Regions from separate parts of the Pantoea sp. X-Soil-YNGN-844 genome, predicted to be linked through region 3. Evidence: predicted binding sites of a transcription regulator. Region 3 holds the regulator's gene; each other region holds the start of a gene.

Region 1 (9,672 bases), 1.7 Mb from region 3:
GCAATCGCTGGATGAGCTGGAACAGCTGGCGCGTAAGTTTGCTGACGCACTGCCTGCCGGTCAGTGGCGGCAGGAGCTGATACCGCCGCAGCTCAATAGCGATACCGGCTGGCAGCTGGCGGAGACAGCCCAGGCAGCGCTATGGCGCAGCTGGCTGCTGGATAGCAGTGACGGTGTCACGTTATGGCGTGAATTTCTGCTCGATGAAGCGCCCGGCTCGCTGCTGGCAACTCTGCGTGAGCAGGGGCTGGCGGAGGCGCTAGAGCTGAAATGGATTTATCAGGCTGAAGACGCGTACTGGCTGGCGCTGGGTATCGACACCAGTGAGCCTGCAAGGGTAAATCATCTGGTTAACGGTTACATTGCTGCGCTGCGCCAGACGAATGAAGAGCAGCATCAGCACTATCATCAGCTGGCCAGTCAGCAATTTGTGACGTTGTCACCGATGGAGCAGTTGCGTCAGCGCGCTATCGGTTTCGCACCTGACAAAAACCTGCCTGCGTTGCAGCCGCTGCTGGAAAATCTCGCCAGTGCGCCCGGAACACTACTGTTCTGTTCATCGCAACCGGCAAGGGAACACATCGTTACGCAGGGCTTCACTCTGGCGCTGACGGCCTGTGAGCCCGCCCCGGCTGAGGCGCTGCCCGCTGCCCGTTTCACCTTCTATCCGCTCGACATCACTGCGACGCCTGCACCGCTGCCCGCTCAGGCGGTGGCAATGCCGCATTATCCGTCAGATGACCCGCAGCCAACGCTGATCCTGCGGCCGGAGTTCTGGTCAACCTTTACTGCGGAGGCGGGCGAAGCGCTGGGCCGTCGGTTGCGTCCGCTGTTTGCGGCGCTGCGTCATCAGGGCGGTTACGGCAGCTGGCAGGAAGTGGAAGGTGTGTGGCAACTGACGGTCCGGCTATCGGATCAGGCGGTCGCTGACCAGGCGCTGAGCCAGATTGTCTCCGCCCTGATATTACCCGTTGAGGCAAACCGGCCGGCGCCTGTGGAGAGCATCGCTATCCGCGCGCTGCTGCGACAGTTGCCTTATCAGCTGGCAGCCAACGTTACGCCAGGATGCTGGCGGGCGGCGCTGAAGGGCGGCGATGCGATGCTGCACTCAGTGATTGCCCGGCGGCTGAGCGCGCTGTCGCTGCCGGTTAACCCTGTTACGCCGCCCACGCGTATGACCACGCAGACCGGCATGACGCGCCTGCCGCACGCCAGTGCCGACAACGCGCTGCTGCTGTTTATTCCGCTGCAGCGTCCTGAACAGCTGGCGGCATTGCGCGCGCTGGCACTGATCTACGAGCCACGCTTTTTCCAGCGCTACCGCGTTGAGCAGCCGATAGGTTACGTGGTCAGCAGCCGCTATATGCGCTGTGCCGATGAAGAAGGAGTGTTATTTGCACTGCAGTCGCCCGACTACAGCGCGCTTTCGCTATTACGCTACTGCCGTAACTTTCTGCGGTCACTGAACGAGACGCTGGCGGGATGTGATCTGGTGGCCCTGAAAGCGCGACTGCTGAGCCAGCAGGCTGAGCAGCCACTGGCCCTGTTGCGCCGTGAAAATAGCCTGGCAGAACCGGACGCGGCGCAGATTGCGGCGCTGACCCTTGCAGATTTACAGCAATTGCACCGCACGCTGATTCAGGATCGCCGCCGCTGGCGGGTGCTGTTCACCGGCGCGAATGCGTAGTGACCGGTTTTAAGGTTGCTGAATTTATTTGAAAATTACCGACAAATCTCTTCACTGTCTATTCCGGGAAAACTGGACCACACTCAATTCACTTTTGTCCGCATAAGGAATTGACCGTGAAGAACTTCAAACGTATTGCACTGCCCCTGTTAGCCGCTGCTACCCTCTACGCTCCGTTATCTCAGGCCGAGGCGATGCACTACCAGCTGAACCCTGAGCATACGTCGGTAATTGTTGCCTGGAACCACTTTGGCTTCTCAAATCCTACCGCGGATATCCCGGATGCAACCGGTACGCTGGTGTTTGATAAAGATCATCCGGAGGCCTCACGCGTTGACGTGACCCTGCCAGTCAGCAAAATCGACAGCCACGTTGCCGCGCTGACCAAAGAGTTCAAAGGTGCTGAATACTTCGATACCGCCAAATACCCGACTGCGACCTTCCACAGCACCAAAGTCGTTGCGAAGGGCGATAACAAATTTGACGTTGAAGGCAACCTGACCCTGAAAGGCATCACTAAGCCAGTGACGCTGCACGCGACGCTGAACAAGCAGGGCGAGCATCCGATGGTGAAGAAGCAGGCGATTGGTTTTGACGCCACCGGCACCATCAAGCGTTCTGACTTTAAGCTGGACAAATATGTCCCGGCAGTCAGCGATGACGTTACGCTGACGCTGTCTACTGAAGCTTACGCGAAGTAACCGGCGACAGGCGCAGCTCCTCTAGCTGCGCCACTTTTTCCCTGACTTTGCTCTCGTCAGCCCTGCAGACTCGCCAGGGTAACAGACGCCCCGCCACAGACGATAACCAGCACGTTATCATCCGGTTTAAAGCCAATTTTCCCGTCATACAGCATCGATAATGAGACGCCACAGGCTGGCTCTGTCAGAACACGATGATCGTCCAGGAAGCGGCGGCAGGCATTCACAGCTTCATCATCGCTCACAACCTTTCCCCGGACATCTGCCCGGCGTGCCACGTTAAATGCATTTTCACACACCTGACTGGCTGCCAGCGTAGTGGCGATACCGCTGACCCGGTCCAGCGTGACCCGCTCACCGGCTTCCAGTGCGGCGTTAAGCGACGCGGTTCCCTCAGTTTCAACCGCATAAATCGGTATATGGCTCAGCTGATGCCTTTCCAGACCCTGGACAATGCCGGAGAGCAGACTGCCGCCGCCCACGGAGAGGATTACCGCATCCGGCCGCAACCCCTCACTGATCACTTCATCAACCAGCGTGCTGATGCCGTCCCACAGCAGCGGATTGTCAAAGGGATGGATGTAGATATGTTCGTGCGACGCCAGCGATAACGCGTACGCATTGGCCTCACTCCAGACGTTGCCGTGTACGATCAGCCTCGCACCTTCCTGTTCGATAAGCTGTCTGGCGCGCGACGAGGTGGTTTCAGGCACCACCACCGTGACCGGTAGCCCCAGTCTGCGGCCGCTGTGCGCCACGGCAATACCCGCATTGCCGCCGGAGGAGCTGACAAACGCCTTAGCGCCCTGTGCAGCGTAGTATTGACAGATATGGCCTGCGCTTCTGAGCTTAAACGATCCGGTTGGCTGCGCTGATTCCATTTTCAGCCAGACATTGCTGCCGCTGAGCTGACTCAGTGGCAGGGAGTGAACGAGAGGGGTACGGATAGCTATTTCCATGCGTATGATCCTGGTCAAATGTGGTCACAGGGAACCGGTTTGTCATCACGGAGAACATTGGTTTTGCCGTGCGAAATAACGGCGTCGGGTGCAGAAGAGAAAGTCACCCCTCACAAAGAGCGTGGAGGTTTTTCCTTAGAAATCATTATCGTCAGGCTGTGTTCTCTGTGGGCATTGAAAGGTTATACCGAAGAATGCTACTCGTTCGCAACAGAGATGCTGAATCTGATTAACATCTGCCTGCGCATTTACTTTTTTGCACCTTAATTGCGGTTTTTGCTCTGCGAAACCGGGAAAAATGAGGTGAAAGTCACAAATCTGCAACGCCGCTCTAATGGCCGATTTTACCTCCTCCCGCTTTCTGGCCAGTTCACCCGCGCCATCTGCTAACCCAATGATTTATATCGATTCGCTTTAAGCGCAATAAGTTGGAATAGTGTGAGACAAATCACAAATAAAGCGATGTTAATAGCACTGTCAATATCCCCGCCTGAGAAAAACCGCGCGTAACTGTGATCTCCTCTGCAAATAGCAACCCCGCTAACCGGAAGAATACTCTTCAGCAGAATAAGCCAGCGAGGTGAGGGTGATGCGAATTGGAATGGTGATCAGTGGCGGTGACGTGACCGGCATTAATAATTTTGTCTTCCAGATTGGGCGCATGGCACAGGCGACGATGGTGATATTTGACGGCGGTATTCCCGGCCTGTTGGAAAATAATCATCGTGAGATCAGTCAGCGCGATCTGCTCGACTTTTCCATCGCCTCTATTCCGGTTATGCAATCGGGACGCACTGAAAAGAAACTGGTGCGCAGCGAATATGAGTTAATTGCCCGCCAGCTGAAAAGCGCCCGGATTGACATATTAATTATGGCGGGCGGAGACGGGTCGCTGCAATTTCTCCATACCCTGTCGGCGTATGGCGTAAATTGTTTCGGCGTCGGCATGACCATCGATAATGATGTTTTCGGCAGCGACTACACGCTGGGATTTTCCACCGCCTGCGAGCAGGTATTAAAAGAGGTGGCCAAACTGCGTAATACCGGCCGCGCCTTACCGGGCCGGGTTTTTATGCTGGAATTACTCGGCGGCTATTGCGGCGAATTAACGCTGCAGTCCGCGATTAAATCTAACGCAGATATTGCGTTAATTCCGGAGTGCCAGATCCCGCTGCCACAACTGGCGCAGCGCATCACCGGGCGACTGGCAGAGCAGAACAGCGTGGTCATCCTCTGTTCGGAAGGCTACACCCGTGAATATTCGCCCGGTTTTCAGGGGGCGATCGACACCTTAATCAAACAGCTTGAACCCCTTATTGGCGTGCGCATCCGTAAAACCATCCTGGGTTACGGGCTGCGCAATGGTGATCCCACCTGCGAAGAGATCTTTCAGGGCACCATTATGGCCAGTGAAGTGGTGCGTTGTATTCAGTCAGGCATGCGGAATAAAGCGGTCATTATTAATGGCAGCAATAAACCGATCCCGATTGATTTAATAAGCATGCAAAAACGCCTGGTCGATATTGACGGGCACCATTACAAACTCGCTAAACAACTCAATATAGTGTGAGGAAAAAACCATGCTGAAAATATTATGTGTCTGTGGTTGTGGATTAGGTTCCAGTTTTGCGATTGAGATGAGCGCAAAAGCGGTATTAAAAAAACTGGAGATTGAGGCCGACATCGATCACACCACCATTTCAGAAGCGAATGCCTTTAAGTCAGATATGATCCTGACGCAAAAAGCGTTTGCCGATGTTTTAAACGCCGACGCCAGTCCGGAACAGATTAAACGGGTCATTATCCTTAACCGGCTCACCGATAAAGCGGAAATAGAGCAGAAGATCCTGGCCTTTTTAAAAGAACGCAACCAGAAGGTCGCCGCCCATGAATAGTGTGATCGACTTCCTGGTAAAAGATCTGCTGGGGCAGGCATCGATTCTGATCGCCTTTATTGCCCTGATTGGTCTGCTGCTGCAAAAAAAATCGGCAGGCAAGGTGGTGGAAGGCACCTTTAAAACGCTGCTCGGCTTTTTAATTATGATGGCGGGTATCAATATTATTGTGGGCACCCTGACGTTCCTCAATACCATTTTTACCCATGGCTTTGGCATGCGCGGCTATATCACCGATGTGGCCGCTATTGCCGGGCTGGCTAACCGTGAGCTGGGGTCTGAAGTGGCGCTGACCCTGTTGGTGATTTTTATCGTCAACATCATCATCGCGCGACTGACGCCATTTAAGTACATCTTCCTGACCGGCCAGGCGTTGCTGTGGATGGCGACCATTGGCGCGGTGATCGGCTACAAAGCAGGGCTGACCGGCCTGCCGCTGATTCTGACCGGCGGCATCTTTGGCGGAATTATGGCGGTGGTCATGCCTGCGCTGGCGCAGCCGGTGGTGCGGCGGATTACCGACTCGGACGATGTCGCGCTGGGTCACTTCTGCACCATCGGTTATCTGGTCACGGCGGCAGTCGCCAAAGTCGTCGGCAAAGGATCGCGCTCCACCGAAGACCTGAAGCTGCCCGATAACTTCAAGTTTCTGCAGGATACCTATCTGTCGATGGCGCTGGTGATGGTCCCGATGTACCTGATCCCCGCTGTGGCAGCCGGCCCGGCGTTTATCGCGCAGTACAGCAACGGCATGAACTACCTGATGTACGCCTTTATGCAGTCGATTCAGTTCGTGGCAGGGGTCTTCGTGCTTTACAGCGGCGTCCGCCTGCTGCTGAACGAACTGGTGCCAGCCTTCCGGGGTATCGCGATGCGTGTGGTACCGGATGCGAAACCGGCGCTGGATTGCCCGGTGATGTTTCCGTACGCCCCGAACGCGGTGATTGTCGGCTTCCTCGCCACCACGCTAGGTTCCATCGTCGGCATGCTGGTCTTCCCGATGTTTGGTCTGGCGATGATCCTGCCTGGCCTGCTGACCAACTTCTTTGCCGGTGGCACCGCCGGAGTATTTGGTAATGCCATGGGCGGACGGCGCGGCGCGATGATCGGCGGCTTCGTCCACGGACTCTTTATTACCATTCTGCCCGCCATCCTGGTGCCGATGCTGGAGAGCTACGGCTTCACCGGCGTCACCTTCAGCGATTCCGACGTGATCAGTACCGGCCTGGTGCTCGGCCACGCCTTCCAGAATAACTGGCTGTTTGTCGCCCTGTTTATCGCCTTTATTACCGCGCTTGCCTGGTTTGTTAATGGCAAATCGACCAAACCTCAGGAGGAAAAAATCCATGAAACTTTATAACTTCGCCGATCTGTTACAGCTGGCTAAACAGCGTGACTTCAAAGCGGTCGGTTCGTTTAATCTTCACTGTCTGGAGATGCTGCCCGCCTATTTTAAAGCGGCAGAGAAAACCAACAGCCCGTTAATGATTCAGATCTCCACCGGCACGGCGAAATATCTTGGCCATAAACTGCTGGTCGATGCGATTAAATCGCTGTCAGAGAGTACGAACGTGCCGACCTGCCTGCATCTCGATCACTGTTCCGATTTAGCGGCGATACAGACGGCGATTGATGCCGGATTCAGTTCTGTTATGTACGACGGCTCACATCTGCCCATTGATGAGAATATTGCGAATACCCGTCGGGTGATTGATATGGCGCGACCACATCATGTTTCAGTAGAGGCGGAGCTGGGTGCCATCGGCGGGTCGGAAGATGGTAAATGCGTAGAGATGGAGGCGATAGCGTTCACGCCCGTGGAAGATGCACGCCGCTTCGTCGCAGAGACCGGCGTCGATATGCTGGCGATCTCCATCGGCACCGTGCACGGGCTTTATACCGGTAAAGCCCATATTCAGCATCAGCGGCTGGCAGATATTACGGCGGCAACCCACACGCCACTGGTCCTGCACGGCGGTACCGGCGTCAGCGATGAGGATATGCGGCTGGCGGTCAGCAGCGGGATTGAGAAAGTGAATGTCGGCACCGAAATGAATGTGCAGTGGGTAACGCAGTGCAAATCAACCTTTGAAAAAGGCAAGGTTAATGACAGCGTACGTAATTTCCTGGTGCCAGCCAATGATGCGGTCACGAATGTGCTGGTAGAGAAGATGCAGTTATTCCGATAATTACCCGCGCCGCCATCACCGGGTTAATGCGTTAACGATCTTTTATTCACTGTTTATATTAGCCACCCCAATATTATGCGGGGCAGGAGAGCCTATGTTTGGATTCCTCAAAAAGTCTCCGGCTGTGGAACCACCCAGCGAGCAGCAGCAGGATCATCTGGCGGAATTAAGTCGCGAGAAAATAACGCAGCTGGAGCAGCAGCTGGCGATTAATCCGTGTGATGGCGAAACGCAAAAACAATTAATGCTGGAATATAACCGGGCATTAAGCTTATTTGCGAAAAGCCGTCGCTACCGCAATGAAATTGATGCGCTGTTTGTCAAAATCGATGAATTACGCAATGTGGTTCGCCAGTCGATTTAAGGAGAGCTGATGACGATTAAGCAGTTATTGCAGGAGGCCAATGCCATTCAGATTGGCATCGACGCCACGGACTGGCGTCAGGTTATCGCGCTGGCCGCCGAACCGCTGGTCAGCGGCGGTTATCTTGATGCCACCTATCCTGATGCCGTGATCGCCAATACACTGGCTCACGGCGCTTATTATGTGTTTGAGGAGGGGATCGCCATTCCTCATGCGCGACCGGAAGCGGGGGTGCTCCGTGACTGTTTTAGTCTGATCCTGCTGAATGAGCCGATCTCATTTGAGGGCAGTGATAAGGCGGACATTGTGATTATGTTTGGCGCACGCGACAGCAACGCGCATATCGAAGAGGGGATCCGCGCGATTGTGTCGCTGCTGGAGGATGAGGAGACGCTGGTCCGGTTACGTCAGGCCAGCAGCGTGGCGGAGGTTATCGACATTCTATGACGCAAAACATCCCCCCCAAACGTGTGGTGCTGGTTAATGGCATTCCGGCGTCGGGAAAGAGCACCCTGACGCACGCGCTGTCGCAGCACTTTAGCTGGCCGGTGCTGACCCTCGACAGCCTGAAAGAGCCGTTTATGCACGCTTTTGCGCCGGTCGATCGCCAGCGTAACCGGCAACTGGGCTGCGCGGCTTATCAGGCGATCTGGAACATTGTCGGCCAGGCACCCGCCAGTCAGATCTTGCTGATCGACGCCTGGTTTGGCTTTCAGCCGCGCACGCTGCTTGAGCAGGGACTGAAACAGGCGGGCGTCGAAGAGGCGCTGGAGCTGTGGCTGAGGATCGCGCCGGAGGTGGCGGTGGCGCGCTATCAGGCGCGGCTGTCGCAGCGGCTGCCTGGCCATCCGGGCGCTGAGTATCTGCCGGAGTTGCGCCAGCTGGCGCAACAGGCCCGGCCGATGGCGCTGGGGCCGGTGTGCGAAGTGGATGCCTGCAACCAGGATCATGCGGCCGTTATCCACTGGCTGCACCAGCAACTGACCAGAACCCGCTACACTTCAGCTCATCATCAGATGAGTGAGGAGTTGCAGGATGTCATCACCCCCGTATCTGCAAACCGGTGAAAGCGCCGTGCTCTATGACGGCGTCTGTAAACTGTGTAACGGCTGGGTTCAGTTTCTGCTGCGTCACCATCTGGCGCGGCAGGTTCGTTTTGCCTCGGTGCAGAGCGAGCAGGGCAAAGCGTTGCTGCGCTGGGCCGGACTGCCGGAAGAAAACGTCAGCACCATTGTCTATATCGCTGACAATCAGCACTGGCTGCGGGCGCAGGCGGTGTTCCGCGTGATGCAGCATCTGCCTGCCCCGTGGCGCGGGCTGGCGGTGCTGCGCCACTTTCCCGATGCGATCGGTAATTTTGCCTATGACCGCATCGCGTTAAACCGCTACAAACTGTTTGGCCGCTACAGCAGTCAGCACGCCATCCAACCCGATTATCCTGGTCGATTTCTGCATAAGGTGGAGCCGTCCGTTACGCCGGAAGGGTAAAGACCGTGCGGTAGCGGCTGTCGTCGCTCTGCCAGGCCTCAGCGACCTCACTGAGTGGCCGCGACTGGAAGGGGATGGAAAATCCATGTGACGCGGCGGCCTGCAGCATTTCCCCTATTGAGGCGATCAGCTCACGGTCTGGCACGCTGCCCAGCCCGCTTCCCATCAGCGTTAAGCCGGATGAACGCAGCAGTTTACTGTGCAGTGAAATCTCCTGTCCGCTCAGCGAACCAATCTGGACAAAGCGAACCACCTTGTCACCACCGCGTACCGCCGCCGTCATGATCGCCAGTGCACTTTCACCCCACAGATAATCCAGCACCACATCAACGCCTTCTGCCATCAGAGAAGGAAGCTCTGCCGATAATGCATCCAGCGTCAGGGTGATA
Region 2 (9,672 bases), 1.6 Mb from region 3:
CGCCAGCTGGACCGCATTCCGGTCTCCATGCACTGCTGGCAGGGTGATGATGTCCGGGGATTCGAGAACCCACAGGGCGCACTGACCGGCGGCATTCAGGCGACCGGCAACTACCCGGGACGGGCACGGAATGCCAGTGAACTACGCAGTGATATCGACAAGGCTATGTCGCTGATTCCTGGCGCGAAACGTCTGAACCTGCACGCTATCTACCTTGAAAGCGACAAGCCGGTAGACCGGGATGCCATTGAACCTGCCCATTTCGCCAACTGGGTCGCCTGGGCCAAAGAGAATAAGCTGGGCCTCGATTTTAACCCAAGCTGCTTCTCGCATCCAAAAAGCGCGGACGGCTTTACGCTGTCGCACAGTGATAAAACCGTCCGTCAGTTCTGGATCGACCACTGCAAAGCGAGTCGCCGCATCTCTGCCTCATTTGGTGAGCAGCTGGGCACGCCGTCAGTGATGAATATCTGGGTGCCGGACGGCATGAAAGATATCACCGTGGATCGACTGGCCCCGCGTGAGCGCCTGATGAGTGCGCTGGATGAAGTCATCTCAGAAAAACTCAATCCGCAGCATCATATCGATGCGGTTGAGAGCAAGCTTTTTGGCATAGGCGCTGAGAGCTACACCGTAGGCTCTAACGAGTTTTATCTCGGCTATGCCGCCAGTCGCCAGACGGCGCTTTGCCTGGATGCAGGGCATTTCCATCCAACCGAAGTGATCTCCGACAAAATTTCCGCCGCCATGCTCTATGTGCCGCGCCTGCTGCTGCACGTCAGTCGTCCGGTGCGCTGGGACAGCGACCATGTTGTGCTGCTGGATGATGAAACCCAGGCTATCGCCAGTGAGATCGTCCGTCATCAGCTGTTCGACAAAGTGCACATTGGCCTCGACTTCTTCGACGCCTCAATTAACCGGATTGCCGCTTGGGTTATCGGCACCCGTAACACCAAAAAAGCGCTGCTGCGTGCCTTGCTGGAGCCAACCGACCGTTTACGCCAGGCCGAGAACAGTGGCGATTACACCGCACGGCTTACCCTGCTGGAAGAGCAAAAATCACTGCCATGGCAGGCGGTCTGGGAAGCGTGGTGCCTGCGCCATGACGTCCCGGCTGATGCCAGCTGGTTAGGCGATGTCCGTCATTATGAACAACAGATCTTGAGCCAACGTTAAGGATTTCACTATGCAAAGCATTCTTTCTTCCGGGTTTGTTAAGGGAATGGTCAAAGCGACCAGCGACATGTGGCTGAAGGGCTGGGACGAGCGTAACGGCGGTAACGTCAGCCTCCGTCTGCTGGAGGAGGAGGTGAAACCCTTTGCCGCCGATTTCTATAAAGAGCCGCGCTGTATTGAGCTGACCCAGCCTGCGCCAGCGCTGGCAAACGACTGGTTTCTGGTGACCGGGTCAGGAAAATTCATGCGTAACGTCCAGCTCGATCCGGCGGATTGTCTGGCGCTGCTGCAGGTCGATGACAAGGGACTTTCCTATAAAATTCACTGGGGCCTGTCGAATGGTGGTTTGCCGACCTCTGAACTGGCATCACACTTTCAGTCTCACGCAGTACGTAAAGCCGTCAGTAAAGGCGCAGATCGGGTGATTATGCACTGCCATGCGACCAACTTTATGGCTCTGAGCTACGTGGTTGAGATGGACTCTGCCCGCTTTACCCGTTTGCTGTGGGAAGGCAGTACCGAATGTCTGGTGGTCTTCCCGGATGGCGTGGGTGTGTTGCCATGGATGGTTCCTGGCACCGATGAAATCGGCACAGCGACTGCCGGACAGATGCAGTCTCACACCCTGGTGATGTGGCCATTCCACGGCGTCTTTGGCACAGGCCCGACACTCGATGAAACCTTTGGTCTGATTGATACGGCGGAAAAATCGTCAGAAGTGATCGTCAAAGTGCTGTCGATGGGCGGAATTCGTCAGAGCATCACCACCGAACAGCTGATCGCACTGGGTGAGCGCTTTGGCGTGAAGCCGTGGCAACCGGCGCTGGATGTGGGCCCAGCCAATGCTGCGTAAAGCCTTTGTGATGCAGGTGAATGCCGACTGCCATGCAGAGTATGAGCGTCGTCATTCCCCAATCTGGCCTGAACTGGCTGAGACACTGAAGGCACACGGCGCGCATAACTATGCCATCTGGCTGGACGTAGAGCGGAATCTGCTGTTCGCCAGCGTTGAGATTGAATCTGAAGCACGCTGGGAAGCGGTGGCAGAAACGGAGGTGTGTCAGCGCTGGTGGGCGTCAATGAAAGATCTCATGCCGACTAATGCAGATAACAGTCCTGTCAGTCAGCCGTTAAAACCAGTGTTTTTCCTGAACTAGATGACGAAAAGGGCGGCAATGCCGTAATGCTGGTCAGTTAAGCGACAGGTGATAACGCAGACTGGGGCCGGGCAGGGGCTGGCGGTCCTCGCGCCGCTGCGCGGTTCCTTCACTTCATTCGCCTGCCTGACGGACCGCCGGGGATGGCACATCCTGTGCCGCCCCGCCTTTCGCCCGCGTCCTGCGGGCTCTCCTGGCAGACTCATTCTGTTCAGCGCTGCGGATTGCCTGCCCCTGCCCGGCCCCTGCCTGCTCTGAAGCTTCTGGTGCGTATTGTTAAAAAGGGCACGAGAGTGAAGGCCTGAGCGCCTCTGCTGCTGAAAGGGCTATCCGCAGCGCTGAGGCGTGACGGCGGGCCAGAAGTCCACGCCGGGAAGCGTGGACAGTTCGGGGCCGGCCAGGGAAGGCCGATCCCCGAACGGTTCGTCGGCACGACGTCAAAGCCGAAGGTACCGCGTGAGCGGCGCGAGGACGGCCCGGCAGCAGCAGAGGTGCTCAGGCCAGCACTGCGGCTCCCTCGCCCATAAAAAAAGCTGCCACGTCTGACCGTGGCAGCCTTTACAAATCTAATCTTAACAGACCAGCATTACGGCAATGCCGCCCTGTTTTTCTAGCCCCTGGCCTGACACAAGCCGGTCAGCGTTGGCCACATGGCCATCAGCGTATCAATAATACCCTCAAGATCGTCACGCTCTGCGCCTTCACGGGCCCGCACCGACATGCCCTGCAACATACAACCCAGATAACGTGACAGCGCCGGAATATTCACTGCTACACTCAGTTCTCCACGCTGCTGGCGCGCCAGCAGAAAATCACTCAGCACATGCTCCTGCGACTGATGCTGCTGTTGCAGCATGGCGGCAATCTCTGCCGAAGCCGCCGACAGGGCCGTTGAGGTACAGATAAAGAAGCATCCGCCGGGAGAGTCGCGCTCGGTAAAACAGGCCGCAGTAGAGCGGAAATAGGCCTCAATGGCCCGATCCACCGGTAACTGATCATCGCCTAATGCTGCTTCACGCCATGCGCTGAACTTCTCTACATAACGCTCCATCGCTGCGCGAAACAATCCCTCTTTATTCACAAACTCTGCGTAGAGGGTTGGCGCTTTTGCGCCAGTGGCAGCGACCAGATCGGCGAGAGAAGTTCCCTCGTAACCGTGTGTCCAGAACAGGGTCAGAGCTTTATCGAGCGCAGCTTCGCGATCGAACACTTTGGGACGGCCGCGGCATTTCTTTATATCGCAATCCTGAACCTGACTCATACACCCTCACAGACAGTCAAACACCCTATTAAATTACCGATCATTATAAAAATGTGCAAGGCCCACTGGAAATGTCAGCCGCAAGCGTTGTCATTTTGTGCGCCAGCGCATTTTTACCGCCCCTATGGTTAAGTCATAAAAGGGGCTGAAGCCCATAATCACGCCACTTCGCGAATAAAATAACGCTCATTAAATAAATATTGACGACGAACCAGATCGAGGTCTATCATTTATTTAACGGTCGTTAACTAAATAGCGACAACCCAATTCAGACACACCGAATTCAAATACCGAACAGAGAGAATATTATGAAAACCATCAAAACCACCCTGGCAGCACTGGCACTCACTACCCTGGCTTTTGGCGCATCTGCCGCTGATCTCGTCACCAGCGAACCGGCTAATCAGCAGCCCGTTGGCACCATCTCAGTACTGGGTGGCACCAACCTGAGTTCTGTTGAAGCACAGCTGAGTGCCAAAGCGGATGAAGCCGGTGCGAAATCATTCCGCATCACTTCAACCAGCGGTCAGAACAAACTGCACGGCACGGCTGTGATCTATCAGTAACAGGCAGTTCATCAGATAATGTGAGAAGGGGTTCGTTATGAAACGTATCAATATGATGGTGGCGGCGGCGGTGCTAAGTGGCCTCTCCTTTGCCAGCGTGGCGGCCCAACAGGTGAGCAGCACCCCGTTGGATCAGCAAAAAATCGGTGTCATCAGCGCAACGGGCAGTACGAATCTGACCTCGCTGGAGCAGCAATTGTCAGAGAAGGCCAGCGATGTCGGCGCAAAGTCTTTCCGCATCACTTCGACCTCTGGCAGCAACAACCTGCATGGCACAGCCATTCTTTATAAGTAACAGGCGCTATAAATAACCTTAAACAGGCTTCAGATAAACCCACTTATCTGAAGCCTTTTTTATTTGGTTTGGCGCTGATTATCCGTTGCTGCGTAACTGCGGATAGCGCCGGAAAATATAAACACACCACAGCAACGCCACCAGACCAATCATCCCACCGACATTCCCCACTTCCGCCATGCTCAGATGGATACTGACCTGATTGCCCAGCAGCGCGCCCGCGCCAATACCAATATTGTAGATGCCGGACATCAGGGACATCGCGACATCCGTGGCATCCGGTGCCAGCGAGAGCACCCGCACCTGCATACCCAGCCCGATCATCATCATCGCCACTCCCCAGACAACGCACAGCGTGGAGATAGCGGCAGGGCGAACGGCGGCAAAGATCAGCAGGCCCATGCAAAGGGTGATCAGCGCAATGGCGGCAATCAGCAGGGCGGAAGGAAATTTGTTACCCAGCGTACTGAAGAGCAGGCTGCCGACAATGCCCGCTGAACCAAACAGCAGCAGCAGCAGGGTTGTGAAATTGCCGCTGGAGTGGGCAACGGTCTGCATGAATGGCTCGATATAGCTGTAGGCGGTGTAATGTGCGGTCACCACCAGCGTCACCAGTAGGTACATGCTGACCAGCGCCGGACGGCGAAACAGCATCGGCACACTGCTCAGCGAGCCGGTATGCTCACTTGGCAGGCGCGGCAGAATACGCACCAGCATGATCATCAGCACCAGTGCCGACAGACCAATCGCGCCGAAAGTGGTGCGCCAGCCAAGATACTGACCCACCACGCGGCCTATCGGCACGCCCAGCACCATCGCCAGCGCGGTACCCGTCGCCAGCATACTCAGCGCCTGGGTTTTCTTACCCGCCGGGGCAACACGAATCGCCAGCGAGGCGGTGATCGACCAGAACACCGCATGAGACAGGGCGATGCCGACGCGCGACACCATCAGCGACCGGAAATCCCAGGCGACGGTTGAAAGCACGTGGCTGACGATAAATATCAGGAACAGCACGCCCAGCAGCAGCCGTCGCTCAATATTGCGGGTCAGCAGCATCAGCGGCAGTGAAAGCAGCGCGACGACCCAGGCGTAGATGGTCAGCATGATCCCGACATCAGCCGTCTGCATTGAAAAGTCAGCAGCGATATCAGATAACAGGCCAACCGGCACGAACTCGGTGGTATTGAAAACAAATGCGGCGATGGCCAGCAATACCACGCGTAGCCAGGCAGTTTTACGTGAAACAGTTGTTGGTTGCATGAGGAGTCAAGTCAGTCAGTACAGCGAAATCGGATGTGGCAGAAACATCCAGCGAAAGTGACCTGCGTCACAAATTACTGACCATTGTAGTGAATAAAGCGGGAAGCGAAACCTTATAAACGCCTTTTATTGCTGATTTTTTATTATCGCCCTGTGACAGGGCGATAGCCTGAGGTTATCAAGTTCGATGCGGTGCAGACATCATTCAGAGCAGGGGGTTTCCTTCAGGCAGAATGTAATTGAACAGCACAGCGGGAAGCGTTTTACCTCCGGGCTGTCCTGCCGATTAACGCGATGGCGGAGTATGTTTCAGGGCCACGCTGAGCTGACTGGCCTGCGGGTCGCTGTGATTAAGCGGACAGCAGTTTTCGCAGCCGATGGCACCCGCATAATATTTTTTGGCCTGCAGAATAGCGGCATTCACATGATAAAAACTGCCCAGAAACAGTCGGTTATCCATGTCGGGAAGATGGGGGCAGCCCGCAGAATGAACAACATGATTATCGTTATATCCCGATTGTTTATTAACGTAGTAGTAGATAGCCACAGGCGTTCCTTGTTGCCGTGTTAAAAGGCAAAGCAGATGATTTATTACAATAAAAAGGATTATAGCGGGAAAAGCACGATTTGTTTGTTATGGATCTGAAGGGGTTGTTCAGCGTGACAAGCTGCCAGGCCTGCCTGGGCCTGGCATGAGAGAAATCAGTCAGAGTCTTTTACTATGCAGACGCCAGGCAACCAGCAGCGCCAGGATTAACAGGACGCTGATAAACAGCGTGATTCCGCTCCAGCCAAAATTATGCCAGAACAGACCGCCCAGCGTGCCCGCCACGCTGGAACCCACATAGTAGCTGAACAGATAGAGTGACGAAGCCTGCCCACGCGCCCGGCGTGCACGGGGACCAATCCAGCCGCTGGCGACCGCATGGGCGGCAAAAAAGCCGGCGGTGAACAGCATCATTCCGGGCAGAATCAGCCAGAGCGAGTCGAAGGCAGTGACCAGCAAACCCAGCAGCATGATGGCTGTCGCGCCCAGCATCACCGGCCCACGTCCCAGGCGACTGGTCAGCGCACCGGCTTTAGGTGAACTCCACGAGCCGGTGAGATAGACCACCGACAACAAACCCACCACGGCCTGACTGAGATGCCGGGGCGCATCCAGTAAACGGTAGCCAATATAGTTAAACAGGGTGACAAAGGCACCCATCAGCAGAAAGCCCTCGGCAAACAGCCAGGGCAGGCCCGGATCGCGCCAGTGCAGCCGGAAGTTAATCAGCAGATTGCGCGGGCGCAGCGTAATAGGGCGGAAATGACGCGATGCAGGCAGGATTTTCCAGAACATCAGTGCTGAAGCCAGCGAAAAACAGCCAATCACCGCCACGGCGATGCGCCAGGAGAAGAGGTCGGTCAGGACACCGCTTAACAGACGCCCGCTCATCCCGCCAATGGAGTTACCGCTGATATATAACCCCATCGAAAAGGCGACCACACGCGCATCTATCTCTTCGCTAAGATAGGTCATACCGACCGCCGCAACACCGCTGAGCGACAGTCCCATCAGCGCCCGCATAATCAGAATGCCGTGCCAGCCGGTCATGGTGGCGGAGATCAGCGTACAGATGGCCGCCAGCATCAGAGCGGTCACCATCACCGATTTTCGCCCGATGGCATCAGAGAGCGGCCCGGTCACCAGCAGGCCCAGCGCCATCAGGCCGGTAGAGATAGAGAGCGACAGACTGCTGGTCGCTGGAGAAACACCAAACTGCTGTGACAGCACCGGCAGAATCGGTTGCACACAGTAGAGCAGGGCAAATGTCGCCAGCCCGGCAGAGAAAAGCGCCAGCGTGACGCGCATAAAAGCGGGTGTTCCCCGCCGGATATAACCTGCTGCGGCAACGGACGCCTGCGGTTCAGTCACCGCTTTCTCATCCACTGTTGCCTGTATTGAGCGACTCACACATCTTCCTCTCAGTCAGAAAATCTGTCGTCAGCTTAGGAAAGCGGCATTATGCTGTCTAATATATTAATAATCTCAAATAAGACGTTTAAAATATGAATATCGAACTGCGTCATTTGCGCTACTTCATTGCGGTGGCGGAAGAGCTCCATTTCGGGCGGGCAGCCCAGCGTCTGAATATTTCCCAGCCGCCGCTCAGTCAGCAGATTATTCAGCTGGAAGCGGAGACCGGCGCAAGGCTGTTCAATCGCACCAACCGCAGCGTGCAGCTTACCGCTGCCGGACAGCAACTGCTGAGTGATGCCCGCACGATAATCCTGCAGGTTGAGCAGGCCGCCGATCGTGCTGCCCGGCTGCATCGTGGTGAAGAGGGAGAGCTGCGTATCGGCTTTACCTCGTCGGCACCCTTTACCGCTGTCGTTTCTGATGCGCTCTTCCGGTTCCGGCAGCGCTGGCCACAGGTGCATATTCAGATGCAGGAGATTAATACCCGCCAGCAGCTGGCCCCGTTACATGACGGACGGCTCGACCTCGGCGTGATGCGCAACACGCCGCTGCCCGCCGACCTGCGTCATCAGCTGCTGCTGAGCGAGCCGCTCTATGCTGTGGTGCACAAGGCGCATCCGCTGGCTGAGGCTGAAAAGATCGCTGTGGCGGCGCTGGCGGCTGAACCCTTTGTCTTTTTCGATCCTCAGGGCGGAACCGCGCTCTATAGCGACATACTGGCACTGCTGCACCGCTACCACATCAAGCCATACATCACCCAGGAGGTCGGTGAGGCGATGACCATCCTGGGGCTGGTGGCAACCGGTTTAGGCGTTTCCATTCTGCCCGCCTCTTTTCGCCGGGCGCGGCTGGCCGATCTGGTCTGGCTGCCGTTAACGGAAGAGGATGCGATTTCAGAACTCTGGCTGGTCTGGTCAGCCGGACGCGAAATAAATGCACAGATGGAGAATATGATGACGTTGCTGCGGGAAAACCGGGCCTGAAGCGAGCGCGGCACAGCATCAATCTGTGCGATAAATCACATTTCTAATCAAATATTTGACGCTGTCGCCTGATCTGCCTCACCATGGCGCATGTTTATTTAGAAGCGCGAAAATAACCGGGAGCAGGGTTGTGAATCCGGACAGTCAACCTGGCCACATTGACCAGATCAAGCAGACCAATGCAGGTGTCGTATATCGATTAATTGACCGTTACGGTCCCATTTCGCGTATCGAACTTTCCCGCCGTGCTCAGCTTGCTCCGGCCAGCATAACCAAAATTGTGCGTGAGATGCTGGATGCGCATCTGGTGCAGGAGACCGAGTTTCAGGATCCCGGCAGCCGTGGCCGTCCGGCAATTGGCCTGATACTGGATACCGACGCCTGGCACTATCTGGCGATTCGTCTGCATCGCGGCGCCATGACCTTTACGCTGCGCGATCTCAGCAGCCGTGAGCTGGCAGAAGAGAGTCTCCCGCTGCCCGATGAGTCTACACAGCCCTTACTGACCTCGCTGATTGAACAGGTCGATGCTTTCTTTATTCGTCATCAGAAGAAGCTGGAACGTCTCACGGCCATCGCCATTACGCTGCCGGGGTTGATCAATGCTGCGTCAGGCGTGGTGCATCGGCTGCCGGGTTATCAGGTACGCGATATGCCACTGGGTGATGCACTGGCGGCGCGAACCGGCTTGCCGGTGTTTGTACAGCACGACATTTCAGCCTGGACGCTGGCGGAGTCGCTGTTTGGTGCCTCGCGCGGTGCCCAGGATGTGATTCAGATTGTGATTGATGAAACTGTGGGAGCTGGCGTCATCAGTGGCGGTCAGCTGCTGCATAAGAGCGGCCGGGCGCTGGTCGAGATTGGCCATACTCAGATCGACCCTTATGGTCAGCAGTGTTACTGCGGGAATCATGGTTGTCTGGAGACGGTAGCCAGCACCGGCAGTTTGCTGGCGCTGGCGGCGCAGCGTCTGCCTGCCCAGCCTGACAGCCTGCTCAATAACCAGCC
Region 3 (9,672 bases):
CATCCAGCAGATTCACCTGTGAGCTTTCACCATCATATTCCAGCCGCTGCTGACACCGCTGCAGCGCAATTTCGCAGGATTGCAGATAGCGTTGAGCCAGCGAGGCGGTCAGCATCGTGTGCTCGCGCGCCAGAATCGTTATCGCATTGATATGCTCGACGATAAACTGACTGTGGGTGACCCAGAGCCGCATATCACTCAGATAGCGGGCGTTGAATGCCGGTTCCTGCATCGCCTGATTCAGTGAGTTAAACAGCGCATTGTGTGCCTGATTCACTTTCACGCGCTGATAAGCCAGTTTCTCTGACGACTGTTCATCGCCCAGCAAGAGCCGCAGCGCATCCTGATAGGTTTCCAGCGCGTCGTGGGCGTTCTGCCGCAATAAGCCGCTCTGCCACTGCGGCCACAGCCACAGCATCCCACCAAAGGCGATCAGACAACCCATCAGCGTATCCATCAGTCGCGGCAGCAGAAACTGCGCGCCATTCAGTGACAGCAGTTGCAGTGAGTAAACCGCCGTAACCGTAAAGCCAATCATCGACCAGCCATAGAACTGGCGGGTAAAGCGATAGCTGATAAAGGTGATCGCCAGCATGATCATCAGTACCAGTGACTCCGGCACCGCCAGCCGCAGCGTGGCAGCCGCAATCACCAGTCCTGCAAAGGTGCCCAGCGCCCGGTGCTGGATACGGACGCGGGTGGCGCTGTAGCCGTTCTGGCTGACGAACATAATGGTCATCAGGATCCAGTAGGGTTTAGGGATGTTGAAGAACAGCGCCAGCGCGCTGCCCAGCATCAGCATCACCGCAAAGCGACCTGCCGTGCGCAGCGCCGACGAGCGAAACGAGAGATAGCTGCGCAGCGCCGGTAACAGCGGCAGGCGGCGCTGGCGGTCTGCCATCAGATCGCGCTGGTAAAGCGGCTTCTGGGTGCGCAGCACGCGCGCAATGCGGTTGAAGTGATAAAGGCAGAAGTTACCCACCGGATTATCGGGATGCTGATGAGCAATTTTCTCCAGCGCGCCGAGCTGTTTATCCATCGCAAAGCGGTCGGGTAACTGGTGATAAAGGATGTTATCCGCCAGTACCCGCAGCCGGGCCGAGATGGTTTTGGCATTCCAACGGATCACCGCTTCAGCATGGCTCTGCTCCACCAGCTTTTGCACCTCTTCCGGGCGGTGCAGGCTGACCGAGATATGCTCCTGCAGATCGAGTGCCACCTGGAAAGCGCGCGTCAGCCGCTTATGGCTGTGATCGCGGCTGGCCGACAGCATGTGCATCTGCTGATAACAGGTGTTGATCAGATCGACCACTTTCTGCTGGTGAGCCAGCAGCGGCGGCAGCGCTTTTTCGGGATCGGTCAGCTGCGTCAGCAGGGTATATTTGGCGTCGCAGTAGTTGGCCAGCTCGCGGTAGATCAGGCTCAGGCTCTCACGCATCGGCTGCTCTTTCCACAGCCAGAACCAGAACCAGTTAAATACCCCATACCAGAGCGTGCCGCCGATATAGAGCAGCGGAGTGACATAGATGGGCATGCGGCCAATCAGGCTGAGTGTAAAGATCGCGGCAATAAGGGTGCCGGGCAGCAGACGGCCATGCAGCGGGCTAATCTCACCGGTGACGCCAAGCAGCAAAGGCATAGCGAAGAGGATCAGCGGCAGTGGAATCGCATGCAGAGTGAGCCACTGAATCAGAAAGCTGCCGAGGGCAAACAGGCTGCCGCCCACAATCAGACGTTTGAAGAAGCGTTTATGCGGGGTATCCAGACCGGCGATATTGCAGCAGGCGGGCACTAACGAGAACAGCAGACCTTTTTGCAGGTCGCCAGCCAGCCAGCCCAGTGCCACCGGCAGACAGAGCACCAGCGTTTGCCGCAAGGCGTAGTTAACTTCAGGATGGTAAATGATTCGACGCCACATCGGCCCAACACAAACAATAACGGCGTGATGTTGCCATCACGCCGTGGATGACAGGAATTAGCGGGTGCCGTAAACGACGATGGTTTTGCCGTGTGCGGAGATCAGGTTCTGATCTTCCAGCATCTTCAGAATACGGCCCACGGTTTCACGTGAACAACCCACAATCTGGCCAATTTCCTGACGAGTGATTTTAATTTGCATGCCGTCGGGATGCGTCATGGCATCTGGCTGCTTCGCCAGGTTAAGCAGAGTCTGTGCAATGCGTCCGGTGACGTCGAGGAAAGCGAGGTTACCCACTTTTTCAGACGTGACCTGCAGGCGACGCGCCATCTGCGAGGAGAGTCGCATCAGGATGTCGGGGTTAACCTGGATCAGCTGACGGAATTTCTTGTAAGAAATCTCCGCCACTTCGCACGCGCTTTTCGCACGTACCCAGGCGCTGCGCTCCTGACCTTCTTCGAACAGGCCAAGCTCACCAATAAAATCGCCCTGATTCAGGTAGGAAAGAATCATCTCTTTGCCTTCTTCATCTTTAATCAGAACCGCGACGGAACCTTTCACGATGTAGTAAAGCGTTTCTGCTTTTTCACCTTGGTGAATCAGCGTACTTTTGGATGGATACTTGTGAATATGGCAATGGGACAGGAACCATTCGAGTGTAGGGTCTGTTTGCGGTTTGCCGAGAACCATTCGCTATTATCCTCTGTTGTAATCGTGCCCAAAATACAGGGGGCAGTTTTCCCTGTCAGGCGGTGAAAGCTTCAAGCGTTTCCTTTTCAGGAAATTATTCGGGCCGCATCAGGCGCAGTGCGCATCATTCTTCCCGGCTTCGCCATCGGGTGACGAAAAATATTTTCAGCACTGTTTGTAGCACAGCTTTTGCCGACTGTCTTCTGTTGTCTCGCTTCAGCTACGGGCGGATTTCTCTGGATTGCTGTTTACCAGGTGAAAGCGTACTCTGGCGACAAAACAGCGTATTCCGGAGCAAAAATCATGCAGGCAAGAGTGAAATGGGTAGAAGGGCTGACATTCCTCGGAGAATCCTCATCCGGCCATCAGATACTGATGGATGGCAATTCGGGTGATAAAGCGCCCAGCCCAATGGAGATGGTGCTGATGGCGGCGGGTGGATGCAGCGCGATTGATGTGGTTTCAATTCTGCAAAAAGGCCGCAACGATGTGGCTGATTGTGAAGTAAAACTGACCTCAGAACGTCGTGAAGAGGCGCCGCGAATCTTTACGCACATCAACCTGCATTTTATCGTGAGTGGCAAAGCGCTCCAGGATAAAGCGGTCTCACGCGCGGTGGATCTTTCGGCTGAAAAATATTGCTCGGTGGCCATCATGCTGGGTAAAGGTGTGACGATGACGCATAGCTATGAAGTGGTTGAGCTGTAACAGTCGCAAGGGTTATCCCAGACCTGCTAACTTCACTGCCAGTGTCTGATGCAGGTTGCTTTAAGACTGTGCCGGCGCAGAGAACCGGGTCAGATCGGAAAGACGCAAAATCCGCCATCCATGGCATGCTCTTCCCGCGCCGTCCTGGCGCGGGACGCTTTCCTCTTCTGACCCGGTTCCCTGCGTGTTGAGCTTTCGTGTTGCTGTCAGATTTACCGTGCTTTGGCTTTGTTATAGGTTTGAAGAAACCATTTCTGAACTCTTACTCTATCCGTTTACCTTCCATCAGCCGTTTCACCAGCGGCCCCATGATCAGCTCCATGGCCAGACCCATTTTGCCGCCAGGCACCACCAGCGTATTGATGTGCGAGATAAACGAGCCCTGCAGCATCGCCAGCAGGTAGGGGAGGTCGATATCTTCCAGTGCCTGGAAGTGGATCACCACAAAGCTCTCATCCAGTGACGGAATGGCGCGGGCTGCGAACGGGTTGGAAGTATCGATGGTTGGAACGCGTTGAAAGTTGATATGGGTGCGTGAAAACTGGGGCGTGATGAAGTTGATGTAATCTTCCATTGAGCGCACCACGGAATCCATCACTGCTTCACGTGAATGACCGCGCTCGCCGGTGTCGCGTACCAGCTTCTGAATCCACTCCAGGTTAACAATCGGTACCACGCCCACCAGCAGATCGACCTGTTCCGCCACGTTGTGCTGCGCCGTCACCACACCGCCATGCAATCCTTCATAAAAAAGAATATCGGTGTTCTGCGGTAGCGGCTGCCAGGGCGTAAAGGTGCCGGGCACCTGGTTCCACGGCACCGCCTCATCGTAAGTGTGCAGATATTTACGCGACTGCCCCTGCCCGCTGTGACCGTACTCTTTAAAGCTCTGCTCCAGCAGACCAAAGTCATTGGCTTCCGGGCCGAAGTAGCTGACATGACGTCCCAGGTCGCGCGCCTTACGAATCGCCATATCCATTTCCGGGCGGGTAAAGCGGTGAAAGCTGTCACCTTCAAGCTCCGCCGCATGCAGGTCAAGCTGCTGAAAGATTTTGCGGAATGCCAGGCTGGTGGTAGTGGTTCCTGCGCCGCTGGAACCGGTCACCGCGATAATGGGATGACGTGCAGACATAGAAAAGCTCCCTGTGAGGTCGGACGATGAGCATTGTTATCATGAAAGGGTGCCGGGTGCATCAGCCACGAAATTCTTTGCGCGGCATGATATTGACCGATTCATGCAGTTCCGACCACACCAGCACTACTTCACCGGTTTCCAACTGGCGTCGCACATCAGCCACCTTGTCCAGCAGGCTGCGTTCATGCTCGCCATAGTCAGTGCCTTCACGCAGCACAAAGGTTTCAATCAGATTTTCAAGGGTCTCAGGAGAGACTTGTTGCCAGGGAATAATCACGAGATCAGTTATCCAGAAAAGGGGCGATCCACTGCGGGATGCGCTGTTCCAGCCACATTTCGGGCTGGCGTAATGTCCCGCCGACAAAACCGACGTGGCCGCCGTGTGGTGTCAGTTGATAAGTAATAGTGGCAGATAATTGGCTGCTGTGCGGGATCACCTCATCACTCATAAAGGGATCGTCTTTGGCGTGGATGATCAGCAGCGGTTTCTCTGCGTGCTTCAGCCAGGGCATGGCGCTGGCACGATGATAGTAATCGGCTGCATCGACAAAACCGTGGGCACGGGCGGTAATCGCATCATCAAAATCGCGCAGTCGCCGCAGTGCTTTTAGCTGCGCCAGATTGACCGGCAGCGTGTCCGGCCAGGCGTGCAGTTTACGGCGGGCATTTTTCTTCAGTTGCGCCAGCAAATAGTATTGATAGAAGCGTGAGAAGCCGCGTTCCAGTTTTACGCTACACGGCTCAAGCAGCAGCGGGGCGGAGACAATGACGCCTGCATCCACTTCGGCAGCTGCGCCCTGCTGGCCCAGCAGGCAGCCCAGCATATTGCCGCCCAGCGAAAAACCGATGGCGACGGTCGGCACCTGGCCCCAGCGGGTACGCAGCCAGTGCAGGAAAAAGCGGGCATCTTCCGTTTCGCCGGAGTGATAGATGCGATTGAGCCGGTTAGGTTCGCCGCTGCAGCCGCGAAAATGCATCACCACTGCCAGCCAGCCGCGCGCACGGCAGATGTTCATCAGGCCATGAATGTAGGGGCTGTGAAAGCTGCCCTCCAGCCCATGAAACAGCACGACGCGCGGTTTATGCTGCGCCAGTTGTGGATCTTCGCTCCAGGCGAGATCAACGAAGTCGCCATCCGGCAGATCGAGTCGCTGCCAGTGAGGAACGAACGTGACACGGCGACGTAACAGGCGCGGCAGCATCGTCTGCAGGTGCGCGTTACGCAGGCTGTCAGGCGGCGTGAATTGCTCGTTTTCCGGTCCGGTAAATTTCATGTGGTAAAAGCTTGTCTGTTCCATATCACACTGTTAGCTTCGATAAGTTTTTTCTTGCAAGGGTAAGGAGTACCCGATTGCCATGGAACTGAGTCTTTTCTTATCAATGTTGGGCTTTCTTTGGGTCGCGGCGATTACGCCCGGGCCTAATAATATGTTACTCACCGCCTCAGGCGCTAATTTTGGCTTTCTGCGCACCATTCCGCTGATGATCGGCATCATGATCGGCATGCAGGTGATGCTGCTGATGGTGGCCTTTGGCGTTGGCGGTCTGATCCTGCTCTATCCGTCGCTGCACCTGGTGCTGAAGATCGCGGGTAGCCTCTATCTGCTCTGGCTGGCGTGGAAGATAGCGACGTCCAGCTATGAAAAGCTGGAAACCGATCAGGCACCGGATGCGCCGATGCCGTTCTGGCAGGGTGGGTTGCTGCAGCTTATCAATCCTAAGGCCTGGCTGATGGCGCTGGGCGCGGTCGCCAGCTTCAGTCTGGCGGGTGATGCATATCGTCATTCAGTGATGGCGATAAGCGTCGGCATGTTTCTGGTCAATCTGGTGTCAGGCGCGATCTGGATGGCATTTGGCGCGATGATCGGCCGCATTCTGCGCAGCCGTCGCGCCTGGAAAATCTTTAACCTGGCTATGGGGCTGCTGACTGCGGCCTGCGTGCTATTAATCTGGCACTGAGTCAACTGGATGCGCGTTCAACGCGCGTCCAGGGCAGCACCTCACGGATGACCGGCGCATTCGGATTGCGGATCTTCTGCAGCAGCAGCTGCACGCTGCGCGCGCCGAGCTGATTCATCGGCTGCTCAATGGTGGTCAGCGGTGGATTCAGGCTGCGGGTAAACGGCACGCCATCAAACCCGACGACCGCCAGATCTTCCGGCACGCGCAGACCTGCTTCCAGCGCCGCATGCACGACGCCCACCGCCAGTACATCTGATACCGCAAACACTGCATCCGGCGGTTCCGGCAGCGCCATCAACTCCCTCAGCCCCTGGCTGCCTGCTTCAGGAGAGATTTCATAGGTATAAGAGACGCCGGACCACGCATACCCCAGCTCCTCAATCGCCTGTCGGTAGCCTTTTTCACGATGATGCGAGTAGAGATAGCGCATGTCGCCATTGACCAGCCCGATGCGTTTACGCCCTTTACCGGCGAGGTAATGGACGGTGTCGCGCGCGGCTTCAAGGTGATCAATGCTGACCGAGGAGGCGGGAATATCGGGATTAAATTCACAGCACTGCACCCAGGGAGCTCCGGCGATCAGCGCCTGCAAATCCTGTAAGCCGGAGGCCGCATCCATGGTAATCACGCCATCCACCACTTTGCCGGTCAGCAGACTAAGATAGGCGGCTTCGCGCTGAAGCTGCGAGGCGGAGTTACAGAGCAGGATATGATAGCCATGCAGTTCCGCTTCGGCCTCAATGCCCTGAACCACGCGTGAACAGAAGGGATTCGTGATATCCGAGATCAGCACCAGCAGCATGTTGCTTTGCGCCGTACGCAGCTGACGCGCCAGCAGATTGGGCTGATAGTCGCAGGCAGAGATTGCCGCCAGAACTTTCTCACGCGTATCGGGCTTTACACCGGGATGCGCGTTAAGAACCCGCGATACCGTGGCTTTGGAGACGCCAGCCAGCTGAGCGACTTTCTCGATCGACATCGGATACAGAGACCTTAACAGGCAATAATTGGGAACGCATATCAATAGCACAGGGATAATGTGAGCGCCTGACATTTTTGCTTACTTTAGCTATTTTCAGCATTTGCGATTTTTAACTTAGTTTTGCAGATAGTGATCTAAGAACTTATTTCTATTAGGGATAATTTTTAATTCCTTTATGAAACTATAGCGGCCGCAGACACTACCTCCACTATAAAAACGGCGGGGTAATGATCATGGCAGCAACACGTTTAACTTTTTTAGCCGCAGCGCTGGCACTGCTGGCGTTTCGGGCAGATGCGGTCAATGTCACCGTGGCGTACCAGACCTCAGCCGAACCCGCGAAAGTGGCGCAGGCTGACAACAGTTTTGCGAAAGAGAGCGGGGCCAGCGTTGACTGGCGTAAGTTTGACAGCGGTGCAGGCGTCTTACGCGCACTGGCGTCCGGCGACGTCCAGATTGGCAACATCGGTTCCAGTCCGTTAGCGGTCGCAGCAGCGCAGAAACTGCCAATTGAAGCGTTTTTACTCGCCTCTCAGCTGGGCAACTCTGAAGCGCTGGTGGTAAAAAAGACCATTACCTCTCCTAAAGATCTCGTCGGCAAACGCATCGCGGTGCCGTTCATCTCTACTACTCACTACAGCCTGCTGGCTGCACTCAAACACTGGGGCATCAAGCCGTCGCAGGTTCAGCTGGTAAACCTGCAGCCGCCAGCAATTATCGCGGCCTGGCAGCGTGGTGACATTGATGGTGCCTATGTCTGGGCGCCCGCAGTCAATGAGCTGGAGAAAGAGGGCAAGGTGTTAACCGACTCTGCGGAAGTGGGGAGCTGGGGTTCACCGACGCTGGATGTCTGGGTAGTCCGCAAAGATTTTGCCGAACAGCACCCGGAGATCGTGACCGCCTTTGCCCGCAGCGCGATCGATGCGCAGCAGGCCTACCTTAACAGTCCCGACAGCTGGCTGAAGCAGCCTGATAACCTCAGCAAACTCTCACGCCTGAGCGGCGTGCCGGAAGCGCAGGTGCCGGGTCTGGTGAAGGGCAATACCTACCTGACGGCCCAGCAGCAGGTTGAGCAGCTGGGCAAGCCGGTCAATAAGGCGATCGTCGATACCGCGCAGTTCCTGAAAGCGCAGGGCCGGGTGCCGCAGGCAGATAACGACTACAGCAGTTACGTGACCTCCCGCTTCGTCGAGCCATTAGTTAAACCGTAAGGAGGCACCATGCTGCGCATCGCTCACCTTAATGCCCGTTATGCCGGACAGCCAGTGTTGCAGGATATCAATCTGCAACTGGATAGCCAGGAACTGCTGGTCGTGCTCGGCCCCTCCGGCTGTGGCAAAACCACGCTGCTTAATCTGGTCGCCGGATTCCTGCCGGTGGAGTCGGGCAGCATCACGCTGGATAACCAGCCGGTGACCGGGCCAGCCGCGGAGCGCGGCGTGGTGTTTCAGAATGAAGGGTTACTGCCGTGGCGCAACGTGCTGGATAACGTCGCCTTTGGCCTGCAGCTGGCGGGGATGCCGCGCCAGGCACGTGAGGCCATAGCGCAGAAACTCATCAGGCAGGTCGGGCTGGAAGGGGCGGAAAAGCGCGCCATCTGGCAGTTGTCCGGCGGTCAGCGTCAACGGGTAGGTATTGCCCGTGCGCTGGCCACCGATCCGCAACTGCTGCTGCTGGATGAGCCGTTTGGCGCACTGGATGCTTTTACCCGTGAGCAGATGCAGACACTGCTGCTGACGCTGTGGCGCGACAGCGGTAAACAGATCCTGCTGATTACACACGATATAGAAGAGGCGATTTTCCTCGCCAGCGAACTGATTCTGCTGTCGCCAGGACCGGGCCGTATCGTGGAGCGGCTACGGCCCGAATTTGGCCGCCGTTTTGCTGCGGGAGAGTCGTGCCGCAGCATCAAATCCGATCCGCAGTTTATCGCCCAGCGCGAATATGTGCTGAGCCGGGTATTTGATCAGCGGGAGGCGTTTGCATGAGCGCGTTAATCCACGATAAGTCTCTGCCGGTGCGCCGTCGGCTGCGCTGGCCGTTTTCAACCGCCTTTACGCTGAGCGTGCTGAGCCTCTCTCTGCTGTTACTGCTCTGGTGGGGCGTCACCGCGCTGGGCCTGATTGCTCCGCTGTTTCTGCCGTCGCCGCAGCAGGTGTTCAGCAAGCTGCTGGTGATTGCCAGCGCGCAGGGCTTTATGGATGCCACGCTGTGGCAGCATCTGGCCGCCAGCCTGACGCGGATGCTGATCGCGCTGACGGCTGCTGCCGCTATCGG

What was found. Region 3 encodes CRP, which controls carbon source genes, mostly activating them, when cyclic AMP is high. Its sites were predicted from a motif close to ATGTGANNNNNNTCACAT; they were not measured.
Region 1: the regulator CRP is predicted to act here: its motif matches at 3,646-3,663, upstream of AC6I8C_RS09050 (6-phosphofructokinase).
Region 2: the regulator CRP is predicted to act here: its motif matches at 5,774-5,791, upstream of AC6I8C_RS09530 (sugar transporter).

What each region holds. Positions count from the first base shown of each region.
Region 1 is NZ_AP036007.1:1,938,635-1,948,306, forward strand. It holds gene pqqF (pyrroloquinoline quinone biosynthesis protein PqqF) at 1-1,687, shown strand, start outside; gene AC6I8C_RS09040 (YceI family protein) at 1,804-2,388, shown strand; gene AC6I8C_RS09045 (pyridoxal-phosphate dependent enzyme) at 2,445-3,347, opposite strand; gene AC6I8C_RS09050 (6-phosphofructokinase) at 3,937-4,917, shown strand; gene AC6I8C_RS09055 (PTS sugar transporter subunit IIB) at 4,928-5,242, shown strand; gene AC6I8C_RS09060 (PTS sugar transporter subunit IIC) at 5,235-6,602, shown strand; gene AC6I8C_RS09065 (class II fructose-bisphosphate aldolase) at 6,589-7,431, shown strand; gene AC6I8C_RS09070 (hypothetical protein) at 7,526-7,795, shown strand; gene AC6I8C_RS09075 (PTS sugar transporter subunit IIA) at 7,805-8,242, shown strand; gene AC6I8C_RS09080 (P-loop nucleotide/nucleoside kinase family protein) at 8,239-8,862, shown strand; gene AC6I8C_RS09085 (thiol-disulfide oxidoreductase DCC family protein) at 8,831-9,283, shown strand; gene AC6I8C_RS09090 (quinone oxidoreductase family protein) at 9,267-9,672, opposite strand, start outside.
Region 2 is NZ_AP036007.1:2,037,743-2,047,414, reverse strand. It holds gene AC6I8C_RS09560 (L-rhamnose isomerase) at 1-1,176, shown strand, start outside; gene rhaD (rhamnulose-1-phosphate aldolase) at 1,187-2,029, shown strand; gene rhaM (L-rhamnose mutarotase) at 2,019-2,333, shown strand; gene AC6I8C_RS09545 (TetR/AcrR family transcriptional regulator) at 2,944-3,594, opposite strand; gene bhsA (multiple stress resistance protein BhsA) at 3,903-4,160, shown strand; gene bhsA (multiple stress resistance protein BhsA) at 4,198-4,455, shown strand; gene AC6I8C_RS09530 (sugar transporter) at 4,534-5,718, opposite strand; gene AC6I8C_RS09525 (hypothetical protein) at 6,005-6,265, opposite strand; gene ynfM (multidrug efflux MFS transporter YnfM/SxtP(Kp)) at 6,425-7,675, opposite strand; gene AC6I8C_RS09515 (LysR family transcriptional regulator) at 7,771-8,664, shown strand; gene mlc (sugar metabolism global transcriptional regulator Mlc) at 8,795-9,672, shown strand, end outside.
Region 3 is NZ_AP036007.1:3,647,744-3,657,415, reverse strand. It holds gene AC6I8C_RS17050 (YccS/YhfK family putative transporter) at 1-1,918, opposite strand, end outside; gene crp (cAMP-activated global transcriptional regulator CRP) at 1,976-2,608, opposite strand; gene AC6I8C_RS17040 (OsmC family protein) at 2,912-3,316, shown strand; gene AC6I8C_RS17035 (phosphoribulokinase) at 3,579-4,448, opposite strand; gene AC6I8C_RS17030 (YheU family protein) at 4,510-4,728, opposite strand; gene AC6I8C_RS17025 (hydrolase) at 4,733-5,749, opposite strand; gene AC6I8C_RS17020 (LysE family translocator) at 5,808-6,410, shown strand; gene AC6I8C_RS17015 (LacI family DNA-binding transcriptional regulator) at 6,412-7,392, opposite strand; gene tauA (taurine ABC transporter substrate-binding protein) at 7,629-8,606, shown strand; gene tauB (taurine ABC transporter ATP-binding subunit) at 8,616-9,383, shown strand; gene tauC (taurine ABC transporter permease TauC) at 9,380-9,672, shown strand, end outside.